3 regions of the Pseudomonas sp. BJa5 genome follow, and region 3 is predicted to be linked to each of the others. Evidence: predicted binding sites of a transcription regulator. Region 3 holds the regulator's gene; each other region holds the start of a gene.
What was found. The regulator sigma-54, encoded in region 3, starts transcription at its own class of promoters, with help from an activator protein. The targets are predictions, from matches to a motif close to ANTGGCATNNANNTTGCTNT.
Positions count from the first base shown of each region.

Region 1 (5,114 bases), on a different contig from region 3:
GTGCTGAACACCGGCCGGGTCCAGCACCAATGGCACACCCTGACCAAGACCGGCAAGGTGGCGACTCTGAACAAGCTCGATCCCGGCCCGTTCCTGGAGATTCATCCCGAGGATGCTACACGCCTGGGCATCGCCGAGATGGACCAGGTCCAGGTGAGTTCGCGACGTGGAAAAGCGCTGCTGCCGGCGCGGATCACCACGCGGGTGCTGCCGGGCAACTGCTTTGCGCCGTTTCACTGGAACGATGTCTATGGCGACAACCTGGCGGTCAACGCCGTCACCAGCGACGCAGTCGATCCCGTGTCGCTACAACCGGCGTTCAAGTATTGCGCGGTGACCCTGGAGCGGGTCGCTGGTGAACGTATTCCTGCCACCCCGATCGACCAGGAGCAGTCTGCCATGCCCACCGACACCCTGAGCCGCCTGCTCGGCCTGGACCCCCGGGTTGAACTGGCCCTGGCCGAAGACGAACAACAGTACATGCAGGGCTTCGTCCTCGGCCTGCGTAGCGCGCAGGCCCGGCTCGACGGTGTACCAACCCTGCCGGCCAGTGCTCCGCTGGCGCCCGCGCGGCGCTTGTTGGTCGACGGCCTGCTGGCCGGGTTGTACTCACGCAGTGCCCAGCCCCAGGCGTTGCCGCTGAATGCGCCGGAGCAAGCCCGGCATCTGCTGCTCTGGGCTTCGCAGACCGGCAATGGCCAGGCCCTGGCCGAACACTGCGCCGAGCGTCTGCGCCAGGCCGGTCTTGCCGTGCAACTGAGCTGCATGGAGGAGGTGGCCATGGCGCAACTGGACGGTGCCGCCAGCCTGTTGCTGATCGCCAGCACCTTTGGCGACGGCGATGCGCCGGACAGCGGCGCGGCCTTCTGGCAAAGCCTGCACGGTGAGCAGGCCAGCCGTTGCGCCGGCTTGCCCTATGCCGTACTGGCGCTGGGCGACTCCAGTTACGAACAGTTCTGTGGCTTTGGCCGCAAGCTCGACCAGCGCCTGGCTGAGCTGGGTGCCCAACGTCTGCTGGAGCGAGTCGATTGTGAGGGGGACTTCGACGAGCCGGCCGGGCAGTGGCTGAACGCTTTGCTCGACAAACTCGGCAGTACGCCTGAACCAGTGACCACGGCAGCATCTGCAGCGACCCGCTTCAGCAAGCAGCAACCCTTGCCGGCACGCCTGCTCGACAACCGTTTGCTCAACAGCCCCGGTGCGACCAAGGAAACCCGGCAACTGGTATTCGATCTGGCCGACAGCGGCTTGAGCTACCAGGCCGGTGACGCCCTGGGCGTGTGGCCGCGCAACTGCCCGGCACTGGTGGATGAATGGCTGACAGCGACCCGACTCGACGCAAGGCAGTCGGTCAGCCTCAAGGGCCAGGCCGACATGCCTCTGGGCGAAGCGCTGGCCGGGTATCTGGAGATTGCCCGGATCAGCCCGAAGATGCTCGAAACCTTTGCCCGGCACAGCAGTCACTCATCGCTGGCGGACCTGCTCAAACCCGAGAACAAGGCCGCGCTCAAGGACTGGCTGTGGGGCAAGCAACTGATCGACCTGGTCCATGCGTTCGATCCGCAGCTGGACCTGGACACCTGGCTCGGCCTGCTCAAACCGCTGCAGCCGCGTCTGTACTCGATCAGCTCCAGCCCCAAGCAGCATCCCGGACAGGTTCACCTGACCGTTTCCACCGTTCGCTATGGCGCACGCAAGGGTGTGTGCTCGACCTATCTGGCTGATCGGGTGGGCGAGGACAAGGTGAGGATCTTCACCCAGCCGACCAGCCACTTTCGCTTGCCGGAGGACAGCAGCGCACCAGTGATCATGGTCGGCCCCGGCACCGGCGTCGCGCCGTTTCGCGCCTTTCTCCAGGAGCGTCAGGCCACCGGCGCCACGGGGCGCAACTGGCTGTTGTTCGGTGAGCAGAAGGCGGCCAGCGATTTCTATTACCGCGACGAACTGCTGGCCTGGCAGCGCGACGGCCACCTGACCCGGCTGGATACCGCGTTCTCCCGGGACCAGGCCGAAAAGATCTACGTCCAGCAGCGCATGCTCGAGCAAGGCGCCGAACTCTGGCGCTGGCTGGAGGAGGGCGGTCACTTCTATGTCTGTGGCGATGCCGAGCGCATGGCCCGTGACGTCGATGCAGCGCTCAAACAAGTGGTACGCGAGCACGGCGCGCTGAGTATTGAACAGGCAGAGGCCTATGTCAGCGAACTGAGCCGCAGCAAACGCTACCTGCGCGACGTGTATTGAATGCCCCATAAGGGGGAGGGCTGCACCAGCCTGGGTCGAAATCTGCTGCGATCAGCGGCGTTCAGGCCTTGAAAAGGCGGATTTTGGCAGTTGGCACGCTACCTGCTTTTGCAATAGTACAACGTTCTCGCGGGTCAATGGCGATCCGCACTGGAACTACATAAAACGACCAGGCAAAGGCGCCTGGAGCTTCGGCTCCAGGCGCCTTTTTTGTTTTTCGGGGTTCGCCCCTGCAGCACAGCCACCGTGAATGGCCTTGAGTGAGGATCAGGTATGAATGCAGCAACGACCATCATCCCGCGGGAAAAACTGATCATCGTCGGCAACGGCATGGTGGGGCATCACTGCGTCGAGCAGTTGATCGAACAGGGCGCCCTGGGTCGCTTCGAACTGCGGGTGTTCGGCGAGGAGCGTCAACGCGCCTATGACCGGGTGCACCTGTCGGAATACTTCAGTGGCAGCGATGCCGAAACCCTGGCAATGGGCGCTGCGGGCCAGTACGCCGAGCACGGCATTGCCCTGCACCTGGACGAGGCCGTGCTGGAGATCGACCGCGAACGCCGCGAGGTGGTTACCCCGGCCGGTCGTTATGCCTATGACCAGTTGATCCTGGCCACCGGTTCCTACCCCTTCGTGCCGCCGATCGAAGGCTGCGCAGGTGCTTCGCGCCTGGTCTATCGCACCCTCGACGACCTCGACGGCATCCGCGCAGCGGCGGCCGATGCCCGGCGTGGCGTGGTGGTCGGCGGTGGCCTGCTGGGCCTGGAAGCGGCCAACGCCCTCAAGTCCCTGGGCCTGGAAGCCCATGTGGTGGAGTTCGCCCCGCGCTTGATGCCGGTGCAACTGGATGCCGAGGGCGGCGCGGCCTTGCGGGCGCAGATCGAGGCGCTGGGGGTGGGCGTGCACCTGTCGCGGGCGACCCAGTCGGTGGTTGCCGGCGAAGACTATCGCTACCGGATGAACTTCGACGGCGGCGAGTTCCTCGAAACCGACCTGATCGTCTTTTCCGCCGGCATTCGTCCGCAGGATGCCCTGGGCCGCAGCAGCGGCCTGGAGGTCGCTGCCCGTGGTGGCGTGGTGATCGACAGCGCCTGCCGCACCAGCGACCCGCAGATCTTCGCCATCGGCGAATGCGCCTCGTGGAATGGCAGCGTGTTCGGCCTGGTGGCGCCGGGCTACAGCATGGCGCGCAACGTCGCGGCGGCGCTGGCAGGCAGTGAAGCCGCCAGCTTCACCGGCGCCGACATGTCGACCAAGCTCAAGCTGCTGGGTGTCGATGTCGGCTCCATCGGCGATGCCCATGGCGCCACGCCCGGTGCGCGCAGCTACCGCTTTATCGACGAGGCAGGTTCGGCCTACCGGCGCCTGGTGGTCGATGCCAGTGGCAAACAGGTGCTGGGGGCGGTGCTGGTGGGCGACAACAGCTACTACGACACCCTGCTGCAGTACGTGCAGAACGGCATTGCCCTGCCCGCCGACCCGGCGGCGCTGATCCTGCCGCAAACCGGCGGCGCCCCGACCCTGGGCGCCGATGCCCTGCCCGACAGCGCGACCATCTGCTCGTGCCATAACGTCAGCAAGGGTGCGATCTGCAAGGCCATCGACAATGGCTGTGGCGAGCTTGGCGAGCTCAAGCAGCAGACCAAGGCCTGCACCGGCTGCGGCGGGTGTGCGGCCTTGCTCAAGCAGGTGTTCGAGCATGAGCTGATCGCCCGGGGTGTCAGCGTCGACAAGAGCCTGTGCGAGCACTTCGCCTACACCCGCCAGGAGCTCTATGCGCTGGTGCGGGTCGAGGGCATCCAGAGCTTCGACGAGATGCTCGCCAAACATGGCCGCGGCCACGTCGGCTGCGACATCTGCAAACCCACCGTCGGCTCGATCCTGGCGTCCTGCTGGAACCAGCCGATCATGGACCCGTCGCTGGTGCCGCTGCAGGACACCAACGACACCTTCATGGCCAACATGCAGAAGAACGGTACCTATTCGGTGGTGCCGCGCATCCCCGGTGGCGAGATCACCCCGGACAAACTGATCGTCATCGGCCAGGTGGCGAAAAAATACGACCTCTACACCAAGATCACCGGCGGCCAGCGCATCGATCTGTTCGGCGCCCAGCTGCACGAGTTGCCGGCCATCTGGGGCGAACTGATCGAGGCCGGCTTCGAAACCGGCCACGCCTATGGCAAGTCCACGCGCACGGTCAAATCCTGCGTCGGCAGCACCTGGTGCCGCTATGGCGTGCAGGACAGCGTGCAGATGGCCCTGACCCTGGAAGACCGCTACAAGGGCCTGCGCTCGCCGCACAAGCTCAAGTTCGCAGTGTCCGGCTGCACCCGCGAATGCGCCGAGGCGCAGAGCAAGGACATCGGCGTGATCGCCACCGAGAAGGGCTGGAACCTGTACATCTGCGGCAACGGCGGCATGCGCCCGCGCCATGCCGAGCTGTTCGCCACCGACCTGGACGATGCCGGGCTGATCCGCACCATCGACCGGGTACTGATGTTCTACATCCGCACCGCCGACAAGCTGCAACGCACCTCGGTCTGGCGCGAGAGCCTGGAGGGTGGCCTGGACTACCTCAAGGCGGTGATCCTCGACGACAGCCTGGGCCTGGGTGCCGAGCTCGAAGCGCAGATGCAGCTGGTGGTCGATCGCTATGAATGCGAATGGGCCAATGCCCTGAAAGACCCGGAAAAGCTCAAACGCTTCCGGACCTTCGTCAACGACCAGCGGCCTGATCCGGGTGTGCATTTTGTCCGCGAGCGTGGCCAGCGCCGGCCGATCGGCGCCGCTGAACTTCATTTGATCCCGACCACTGAAGAGGTGCTGTGATGAGCCTGTCCAATGCTGCTGTAAACCTGCAAACCCAACGC
Region 1 covers NZ_JALRNG020000003.1:97,762-102,875, reverse strand. Annotated here, with positions in the region: gene M2D63_RS02700 (bifunctional nitrate reductase/sulfite reductase flavoprotein subunit alpha) at 1-2,241, shown strand, start outside; gene nirB (nitrite reductase large subunit NirB) at 2,515-5,073, shown strand; gene nirD (nitrite reductase small subunit NirD) at 5,073-5,114, shown strand, end outside.
Region 1: the regulator sigma-54 is predicted to act here: its motif matches at 2,331-2,350, upstream of nirB (nitrite reductase large subunit NirB).

Region 2 (5,114 bases), on a different contig from region 3:
GATCAAAAAACCTCTGGGTATTTGGACGCTTGCCTTGTTTTCGGCCAACCCGAAAGAAACTTTAGGCGCAATTGCACGGCAATCTGCGCGGCAGGCTCAAGCGCTGGGCTCCCGATCGGACACAGTTTAGGAAAAGCGCTTGCTGACCGCCAGGGTTCTTCGCGGGGCTGCTGTCTACATGGCTACTTCCACCTGTCCCGGCCCCGTGACCCTGGCCTTGACCACACGTTTTGAGTTGAGGTTGCGCACCCTGATCTGTTCGCTCTGGCCGCCCTTGCTCAGGGCCTCGCCCGGCATGCGCACACTGAGGCTGCCGCTGCGGGCGGTGATGACCACCTGATCACCCTTGCGGATGACTTCGGCCTGTTCCAGGTGCTGGGGTGTCAGCACCTGGTCCATGACCGTCGGTCGGATTACCTTCAAGCCGATGGCCTGGTCCAGGCTGGACAGAAAGCCCTGGTTCAGTGTGCCGACGTCACGTTCGCGCAGGATCACATCCTGCTCGCCGACAATGCTCTCGCGCTTGAGCGGGCGGGCCACGGTCACCACATTGCGAAACAGCCGAACCTGGGCTGGCACGAACACTGTCCAGGGGGCGGCACCTTCGCAGCGAACCCGCACGGTGACGCGGCCCAAGGGCTGTGCCGGGCTTTCCAGGCTGGCGTCCAATTGCCGGTCGCACAGAGGCATGCGCAAGCGCGGATCGAGGGTGTTGACCTGGATTTCGTAGCGCCCTTCGGTCTGGCTGCTGGCCAGATAATCTTCAACGGTGAATTCAAGAAACCCCTGGGTGACACCGATAAGCTGTTCAGGCAAGGTGAACGCGTCGGCCAGGGTCCGAACGCCAGGAACCAGCAAGCCCAGCGCAAAAAGGCAGCGGGTCAGGCGTCGGAAAAATGTCGTTTTCATGTTCATGCGGTTAAAAAAGCAAAGCGCGTGCCGACTGGGTACGCAGCTCGAAGCGTTTGGTGAAGGAGTCTGGCATGGCCGGTGTAATGGATTCGGTGAACCAGCGCACGCAACTGGTGGGGCAGAACCGCCTGGAGCTGTTGCTGTTTCGCCTCAATGGCGATCAGTTGTACGGGATTAACGTGTTCAAGGTGCGGGAAGTGCTGCAGTGCCCGTCACTGACCGTGATGCCCAAGTCCAACCCGGTGGTGCGCGGTGTCGCGAATATTCGGGGGGCAACCATCCCGATCCTGGATCTGGCGATGGCGACCGGCATGCCCGGTCTGCGTGAAGAGACCCGCAACAGCTTCGTGATCATCACGGAGTACAACACCAAGACCCAGGGCTTCCTGGTGCACTCGGTGGAACGCATCGTCAACATGAACTGGGAGGAGATCCATCCGCCACCCAAGGGCACCGGGCGCGATCACTACCTGACCGCGGTGACCCGGGTCGACGGCAAGATGGTCGAAATCATCGACGTGGAGAAGATCCTCGCCGAAGTGGCGCCGACCTCCGAGTCGATCTCCGAAGGTGTGGTCGATGCCGAGGTGCAGGACAAGGCGGTGCTGCTGCGGGTATTGACGGTCGACGACTCGTCGGTGGCACGCAAGCAGGTCAGCCGTTGCCTGCAGACCGTCGGGGTCGAGGTGGTGGCGCTCAACGATGGTCGCCAGGCGCTCGACTACCTGCGCAAGCTGGTGGATGAGGGCAAGCGGCCGGAGGAGGAGTTCCTGATGATGATCTCCGACATCGAGATGCCGGAGATGGACGGCTACACCCTGACCGCCGAGATCCGCAGCGACCCGCGCATGCAAAACCTGCACATCATCCTGCATACTTCGCTGTCCGGGGTGTTCAACCAGGCGATGGTCAAGAAGGTCGGGGCGGATGACTTCCTCGCCAAGTTCAAGCCGGACGACCTCGCCCAGCGCGTCGTCGACCGCATCAAGGCCACGCATTAACGGCCAGGGGCATGGCCCCTGGTGGTTCACACGATTTAAGAGGCGGCATCATTGTCTACGGGTAATTTGGATTTCGAACAGTTCCGGGTCTTCCTGGAAAAAGCCTGTGGCATCCTGCTGGGCGAAAATAAGCAGTACCTGGTCTCCAGCCGTCTCAACAAGCTGATGGAGCAACAGGGCATCAAGTCCCTGAGCGAGCTGGTGCAGCGTATCCAGGGCCAGCCACGCAGCGGTCTGCGCGAGCAGGTGGTGGATGCCATGACCACCAACGAGACCCTGTGGTTTCGCGACACCTATCCGTTCGAGGTGCTCAAGAACAAGGTGTTGCCCGAGCAGATCAAGGCCAACCCGGGGCAGCGTTTGCGCATCTGGTCGGCCGCCTGTTCCTCGGGGCAGGAACCGTACTCGATCTCCATGGCCATCGACGAGTTCGAGCGCAGCAATATCGGTCAGTTGAAGATGGGCGCGCAGATCGTTGCCACCGACTTGTCCGGGTCGATGCTCAACAATTGCCGCACCGGCGAGTACGACAGCCTGGCCATTGCCCGCGGCCTGTCCCAGGAGCGCCTGCAGCGTTATTTCGATGTCAAGGCGCCGGGGCGCTGGGCGGTCAAGGCGCCGATCCGCAGTCGCGTGGAGTTTCGCTCCTTCAACCTGCTCGACAGCTACGCCAGTCTGGGCAAGTTCGACATCGTGTTCTGCCGCAACGTGCTGATCTACTTCTCGGCCCAGGTCAAGAAGGACATCCTGATGCGCATCCACAGCACCTTGAAGCCGGGTGGCTATCTGTTCCTGGGCGCTTCCGAGGCGCTCAATGGTCTGCCTGACCACTACCAGATGGTTCAGTGCAGCCCGGGCATCATCTACCAAGCCAAGTAAAACGCACTGCGCGTTGGAGCGGCTGTCTTGTGGGAGCTGGCGAAGCCTGCGATCGACAGCGCAGCAGTCGCAATCCGGGCGCCTCGGCAGGCTTGATGCACCGGGTCATCGGATTCTACGACCGCTACGCGGCCGATCGCAGCCTGGCGGCAGCTCCCACAGGTACCCATGCAATCGTATGACGACTGTGCAGGAGCGGCCCTGGGCGCCGCCAAATTTGGTGTAGCCGCTGCCGAGGAACGAGGCTGCGGCTACAGAGGGTGAGCAGTTGAACCTGTGGGAGCTGGCGAAGCCTGCGATCGACTGCACAGCAGTCGCAATCCAGCTGCCTCGGTTGGCCTGATGCACCGGGTCGTCGGATTCTACGACCGCTACGCGGCCGATCGCAGCCTGGCGGCAGCGGCTACAGAGGGTGAGCAGTTGAACCTGTGGGAGCTGGCGAAGCCTGCGATCGACTGCACAGCAGTCGCAATCCAGCTGCCTCGGCTGGCCTGATGAACCGAGTCGTCGGATTCTACGACCGCTACGCGGCCGATCGCAGCCTGGCGGCAGCTCCCACAGCTACCCTGCAAGCCCGCTCCTACGTTTTGGGCGCCGCCAAATTGCCGCTTTGCCGGCGCCAGGCGGAATACCCTTGCCGCTTTTCTGGCATTGCCACTGATGAAATGTCGTCAAAGCCCCGTAAATACGGGGCTTTGTTTTTTGGCATGGCTCTTGCTATGTCACTGCCTACGAATTATCCGGTCAACCTTCGAAGGTTTCCCCGACATGAGCATCAGCTTCGACAAAGCGCTCGGCATTCACGAAAAGGCACTGGGCTTTCGCGCCCAGCGTGCCGAAGTGCTGGCCAACAACATCGCCAACGCCGACACGCCCAACTACAAGGCGCGGGACATGGACTTCTCCTCGGTGCTGGCTGCCGAGAGCGAAAAGGCCAAGAGCGGTCGCTTCGCCCTGGACCGGACCAACACCCGGCACATCGAGGCCGAAGGCCTGACCATGGCTGACGACACCCTGCAGTACCGCACGCCGATGCAGCCTTCGATCGACCAGAACACCGTCGATGCCCAGCTCGAACAATCCAGCTACGCGGAAAACGCCGTGGGCTTCCAGGCCAGCTTCACGCTGCTCAACAGTAAATTCAAAGGGCTGGTTTCGGCCCTGCGCGGAGAGTAAGTCATGTCCCTCGCCAGTGTCTTCAACATTGCCGGTAGCGGCATGAGCGCGCAGACCACGCGCCTGAATACCGTCGCTTCGAACATCGCCAACGCCGAGACCGTGTCGTCGAGCATCGACCAGACCTACCGTGCCCGCCACCCGGTGTTCGCCACCACCTTCCAGCAGGCCCAGACCGGCGTCAGCCAGTCGCTGTTCCAGGACCAGGACAATGCCGGCCAGGGCGTGCAGGTGCTCGGCGTGGTCGAGGACCAGAGCAACCTGGAAGCGCGCTACGAGCCCGATCATCCGGCGGCGAACAAGGACGGCTACGTCTATTACCCGAACGTCAATGTGGTCGAGGAAATGGCCGACATGATCTCGGCCAGCCGCTCGTTCCAGACCAACGCCGAGCTGATGAACACGGCCAAGACCATGATGCAGAAAGTGCTGACCCTGGGTCAGTGATAGGGGCATTGGAATGAGTACGACAGATTCCGTTTCCAGCTCGGTACTGCAATCGCTGCAGAAGCCGGAAACCAGCGGCAACAGTAAGACCGGCACCGCAGGCAGCGCCCTGGGCAAGGATGCGTTCCTGCAATTGCTGGTCACCCAGATGAAAAACCAGAATCCGCTCGACCCGCAGGAGAACGGCGAGTTCGTGGCGCAGCTGGCGCAGTTCAGCAGCCTGGAAGGCATCCAGACGCTCAATGACTCGGTGGCCAACATTGGCGGGGCGTTTCTCTCGTCCGTTGCCCTGCAGGCCTCTTCGCTGGTCGGGCGCAATGTGGTGGTGCAGACCGACAAAGCGGTCGTCGATACCAGCAAGGAAATGCGCGGCTCGGTCAACCTGACCTCGTCCAGCACCGCGACCACGGTGGGCATCTACGACAGTGATGGCGAGCTGGTGCGCACCCTCGACCTGGGTAGCCAGAAGGGTGGCCGGGTGGACTTCACCTGGGATGGCAAGGACAGCGACGGCGCGGTAGCACCTGCCGGCACCTACAGCTTCAAGGCCTCGGGCACCATCGAAGGGGTGGCCACGACCATGACGACCAACCTGCCGGCCTCGGTCAGCAGCGTGACCATGGGCAGCAACGGTTCGGAAATGATGCTGAACCTGGCCGGCCTCGGCAGCATCGGGCTGTCGAAAATTCAATCCATTGG
Region 2 covers NZ_JALRNG020000047.1:22,727-27,840, forward strand. Annotated here, with positions in the region: gene flgA (flagellar basal body P-ring formation chaperone FlgA) at 175-915, opposite strand; gene M2D63_RS22445 (chemotaxis protein CheV) at 984-1,913, shown strand; gene cheR (protein-glutamate O-methyltransferase CheR) at 1,965-2,792, shown strand; gene flgB (flagellar basal body rod protein FlgB) at 3,561-3,968, shown strand; gene flgC (flagellar basal body rod protein FlgC) at 3,972-4,415, shown strand; gene flgD (flagellar hook assembly protein FlgD) at 4,429-5,114, shown strand, end outside.
Region 2: the regulator sigma-54 is predicted to act here: its motif matches at 3,494-3,513, upstream of flgB (flagellar basal body rod protein FlgB).

Region 3 (5,114 bases):
GTGCTGTTGCTGGCCGGCGGTGCCTTGCTGGTCGCCCAGGGTATCGCCTGGCTGGACCTTGAGCCGCGCCTGTTGCGTGCGCTCGAGGGCGGTGCCCTGTGTGCGCTGGGGACGGCACTGGGGGCGGTGCCGGTGCTGGTGATCCGCAGCATGCCGGTGGCCTTGGCCGATACTTTGCTGGGCTTCGGTGCCGGGGTGATGCTGGCCGCGACGGCCTTCTCCCTGATCATTCCGGGGCTGGATGCGGCCCAGGCCATCGGCCTGGGCAAATGGGCAGCGGGCGGGCTGATCAGTTTCGGCCTGCTGTTCGGCGCCTTTTGCCTGTACCTGGTCGACCTGAAGGTGTCCGGCGCTTCACCCGAGGCGCTGGTGGGCACTGGGCAGCAGCCGGTGATCGCGGCGCGGATCTGGGTATTCGTGATCGCCATCATTGCCCACAACATTCCCGAAGGCATGGCCATTGGTGTCTCGGCTGGCGGCGGCATGGCCGATGCCGACAGCCTGGCCATGGGCATTGCCTTGCAGGATGTGCCGGAAGGCCTGGTCATTGCCCTGGTACTGGCCGGTGCGGGCATGGAACGGTTCAAGGCCTTTCTGATCGGTGCGGCGTCGGGGTTGGTCGAGCCGTTGGCGGCGCTGCTGTGCGCCTGGCTGGTGAGCGTGGCCGAACTGCTGTTGCCACTGGGGTTGGCATGCGCGGCAGGGGCGATGTTGCTGGTGGTGACCCAGGAGATCATCCCCGAGTCGCGCAGCAATGGCCATCATCGCCTGGCGAGCCTTGGGCTATGTGTCGGCTTCTGCCTGATGATGGTGATGGATACGGCGCTGGCGTGAAGGCGAGGCGGGGCGATCACTCGCCCTCGTCGAAGTAGTTGTTGATCAGTTCGATCAGCGCTTCCAGGGCTTCGTCCTGCTGCTCGCCTTCGGTGTGCAGGTGCACCTGGGTGCCTTTGCCTGCGGCCAGCATCATCACGGCCATGATGCTCTTGCCGTCGATCAGTTTGTCCGGTGCCCGTCCCACCCGCACGGTGCAGGGGAAGCGTCCGGCGACGCCAACGAATTTTGCCGCAGCCCGGGCGTGCAGCCCCAGCTTGTTGATGATGGTAATTTCACGAGCGGGCATCGCGGCAGGGGTCCTGTGGGCTAGAGGTCGCGGTGGCGAACCTGGACATTCTTCAGTGAGTGCTGCAGCGCCTGGCCGAGGCGCTCGGTCAGGTACACCGAGCGGTGATGCCCGCCGGTACAGCCGATGGCGATGGTGACGTAGGCGCGGTTGCTGGCGGCAAAGCGGGGCAGCCATTTGAGCAGGTAGCTGGAGATGTCCTGGAACATTTCCTCGACATCGGGCTGCGCCGCCAGGTAATCGATAACCGGTTGCTCAAGGCCTGAATGCTCGCGCAGCTCCGGTTTCCAGTAGGGGTTGGGCAGGCAGCGCACGTCGAACACCAGGTCGGCGTCCACCGGCATGCCGCGCTTGAAGCCGAACGACTCGACCAGAAAGGCCGTGCCGGGCTCAGGCTGGTTGAGCAGGCGCAGTTTGACCGAATCTCGCAACTGGTAGAGGTTCAGGTTGGTGGTGTCGATCTTGAGGTCGGCGAGGTCGGCGATTGGTCCGAGCAGTTCGCTTTCGACCTTGATCGCTTCGGCCAGGGAACGATTGGCGTTGGTCAGCGGGTGGCGCCGACGGGTTTCCGAAAAGCGCTTGAGCAGGGTCTCTTCGTCGGCGTCCAGGTACAGCACGTCACACTGGATATGCCGGCTGCGAGCGTCTTCAAGCAGTTCGGGAAAACGAATCAGGTGGCTGGGCAGGTTGCGCGCATCGATCGATACGGCGACCTTGGGTTGCATCAGCTCGGTATTGATCAGCGCGTTTTCGGCCAACTGCGGCAGCAACCCGGCAGGCAGGTTGTCGATGCAGTAAAAGCCGTTGTCCTCCAGTACCGCGAGGGCGGTGCTCTTGCCGGAGCCGGAGCGACCGCTGACGATGATCAGGCGCATGGGTCAGTGCTCGTTCTGTACGTCCAGGACGACCTGGTACAGCGCTTCACTGCTGCCGGCGGCCCGCAAGCGCTCACGAACGTCTTTGCGGTCGAGCATGCTGGCGATCTGGCGCAGCAGTTCCAGGTGTGCATCGGTGGCCGCTTCCGGAACCAGCAGGACAAACAGCAGGTCGACCGGGGCGCCGTCGATGGCATCGTAATCAATAGGGGCATCCAGGTGCAGCAGGGCGCTTACCGGCGCCATGCAGCCCTCGAGCCGGCAGTGGGGAATGGCAATGCCATTGCCGAAGCCGGTGGAACCCAGTTTTTCGCGAGCGACCAGCTTCTCGAAGACGTCTTGCATCTCCAGTTCGGGCACTTGCTCGGCGATCACGTTGGCGACCTTTTCCAGGGCGCGCTTTTTACTGCCTCCCGGCACGTTCACCAGGGAACGGCCGGGGGTCAGGATGGTTTCAAGTCGGATCATGGATGAGGGGGATCAGCGGGCTGCTGCACCTTGCAGCAGGCTCTGCTGTTTTTCCTTGTGTTTTTTCAGTTGGCGGTCGAGCTTGTCGGTCAAGGCGTCGATCGCTGCATACATGTCTGCGTGTTCGGCATTTGCAACCACTTCGCCGCCGGGAATGAACAGCGTCGCTTCGATTTTCTGCTGCAATTTCTCGACCTTCATGATCACCGTCACGTTGGTAATCCTGTCGAAGTGCCCTTCCAGCCGTTTCAGTTTCTGTTCGACGTACTCGCGCAGCGGTTGGGTGACTTCTACATGCTGTCCACTGATATTGACTTGCATACAGCTTCTCCTTTTGTTGCCCGTGCATAAAGAGGCAGGTATTGCGCCTGCCACTGAACTGCTGTGGCACATCTCAGGGGCTACATCAGTCGCTTGCGCTCGCTCGACGGTGCGATGCCGAGGGACTCGCGGTACTTGGCGACGGTGCGACGGGCTACCTGAATGCCTTGTGCCTCCAGTAAACCAGCGATCTTGCTGTCACTCAATGGCTTTTTCTGATTTTCCGCTGCAACCAGTTTTTTGATGATCGCGCGGATCGCCGTGGACGAGCATTCACCGCCCTCGGAGGTGCTGACGTGGCTGGAGAAAAAGTACTTCAGCTCGTAGATGCCCCGCGGGGTGTGCATGTATTTCTGGGTGGTTACCCGGGAAATGGTCGACTCGTGCATGCCCACCGCTTCGGCGATGTCGTGCAGCACCAGCGGCTTCATCGCTTCGTCACCATGGTCGAGGAAGCCACGCTGGTGCTCGACGATCTGGGTGGCGACCTTCATCAGGGTCTCGTTGCGGCTCTGCAGGCTCTTGATGAACCAGCGGGCCTCTTGCAACTGGTTGCGCATGAAGGTGTTGTCGGCGCTGGTGTCGGCGCGCCGGACGAAACCTGCGTACTGCGGGTTGACCCGCAGGCGTGGAACGGCCTCCTGGTTCAGCTCGACCAGCCAGCGCTCGTTGTCCTTGCGCACGATCACGTCGGGAACCACGTATTCGGCTTCGGTGGACTCGATCTGCGAGCCCGGACGCGGGTTGAGGCTCTGGACCAGTTCGATGACCTGGCGCAGTTCGTCTTCCTTGAGCTTCATGCGACGCATCAGCTGGCTGTAATCGCGGCTGCCCAGCAGGTCGATGTAATCATTGACCAGGCGCTGGGCCTCGGCCATCCACGGCGTGCGGGCGGGCAGCTGGCGCAGTTGCAGCAGCAGGCATTCGCTGAGGTTGCGCGCGCCGATGCCGGCGGGCTCGAACTGCTGGATGCGGTGCAGGACGGCCTCGACTTCGTCCAGTTCGATATCCAGTTCAGGATCGAAGGATTCGCAGATTTCCTCGAGGGACTCGTCCAGGTAGCCCTGATTGTTGATGCAGTCGATCAGCGTCACGGCGATCAGCCGGTCGGTGTCGGACATCGGTGCCAGGTTCAACTGCCAGAGCAGGTGGCTCTGCAGGCTTTCGCCAGCCGAGGTACGGGTGGTGAAGTCCCACTCGTCATCGTCATTGCTGGGCAGGCTGCTGGCGCTGGTCTGGTAGATGTCTTCCCAGGCCGTGTCGACGGGCAGCTCGTTGGGAATGCGCTCGCTCCATTCGCCTTCGTCCAGGCTGTCCACGGTCGGCGTGGATTCCTGGAAGCTGGTGTCCTGGGTTTCGGCAACAGGCTTGCTTTCGGCGTTGTCGGCCATCGGGTCGCTGTTGTCGAAGTCGTCGCCATCTTCCTGGCGTTCGAGCATCGGGTTCGACTCCAGCGCTTCCTGGATTTCCTGCTGGAGGTCCAGGGTAGACAGCTGGAGCAGACGGATGGCCTGTTGCAACTGAGGAGTCATCGTCAGTTGCTGGCCCATTCTTAGGACGAGCGATGGTTTCATGGCAGGGGCTTAACACCTTTTTCGCCGGCGCACATGCGCCATCCACTACAAGGGCACCGAAGCGCCAACTTTAAGCAAATTATATGCCTGAAATTGGAGCGTTTGCCTAGGGTGCTGTAACAATTATGCCGTATGGAAACGGACCAGCAGCCTCCGGCAAACGCCGTGTCGCTTCGAACTTACAAGCGGAACTCGTGGCCCAGGTACACCTCTTTCACCAGGTCATTGGCCAGGATGGTCTCTGCATCGCCTTCGGCGATCAGCTGGCCATCGTTGACGATGTACGCGGTTTCGCAGATATCCAGGGTCTCACGGACGTTGTGGTCGGTGATCAGCACACCGATGCCCTTGGCCTTGAGGTGATGGATGATCTGCTTGATGTCGCCGACCGAGATCGGGTCGACACCGGCAAAGGGTTCGTCGAGCAGGATGAACTTCGGCGCGGTCGCCAGGGCGCGGGCGATTTCGACGCGGCGGCGTTCACCACCGGACAGGCTCATGCCGAGGTTGTCGCGAATGTGGCTGATATGGAATTCCTGCAGCAGGCTTTCCAGCTCCTTGCGTCGACCGGCGGCATCGAGGTCCTTGCGGGTCTCGAGGATCCCGAGGATGTTGTCGGCTACCGACAGCTTGCGAAAGATCGAGGCTTCCTGGGGCAGGTAGCCGATGCCGGCACGGGCGCGACCGTGCATCGGCTGGTGGCTGACATCCAGGTCGTCGATCAGGACGCGGCCCTGGTCGGCCTGGACCAGG
Region 3 covers NZ_JALRNG020000005.1:96,055-101,168, reverse strand. Annotated here, with positions in the region: gene M2D63_RS04435 (ZIP family metal transporter) at 1-834, shown strand, start outside; gene M2D63_RS04430 (HPr family phosphocarrier protein) at 851-1,123, opposite strand; gene rapZ (RNase adapter RapZ) at 1,144-1,998, opposite strand; gene ptsN (PTS IIA-like nitrogen regulatory protein PtsN) at 2,002-2,466, opposite strand; gene hpf (ribosome hibernation-promoting factor, HPF/YfiA family) at 2,479-2,787, opposite strand; gene M2D63_RS04410 (RNA polymerase factor sigma-54) at 2,868-4,361, opposite strand; gene lptB (LPS export ABC transporter ATP-binding protein) at 4,541-5,114, opposite strand, start outside.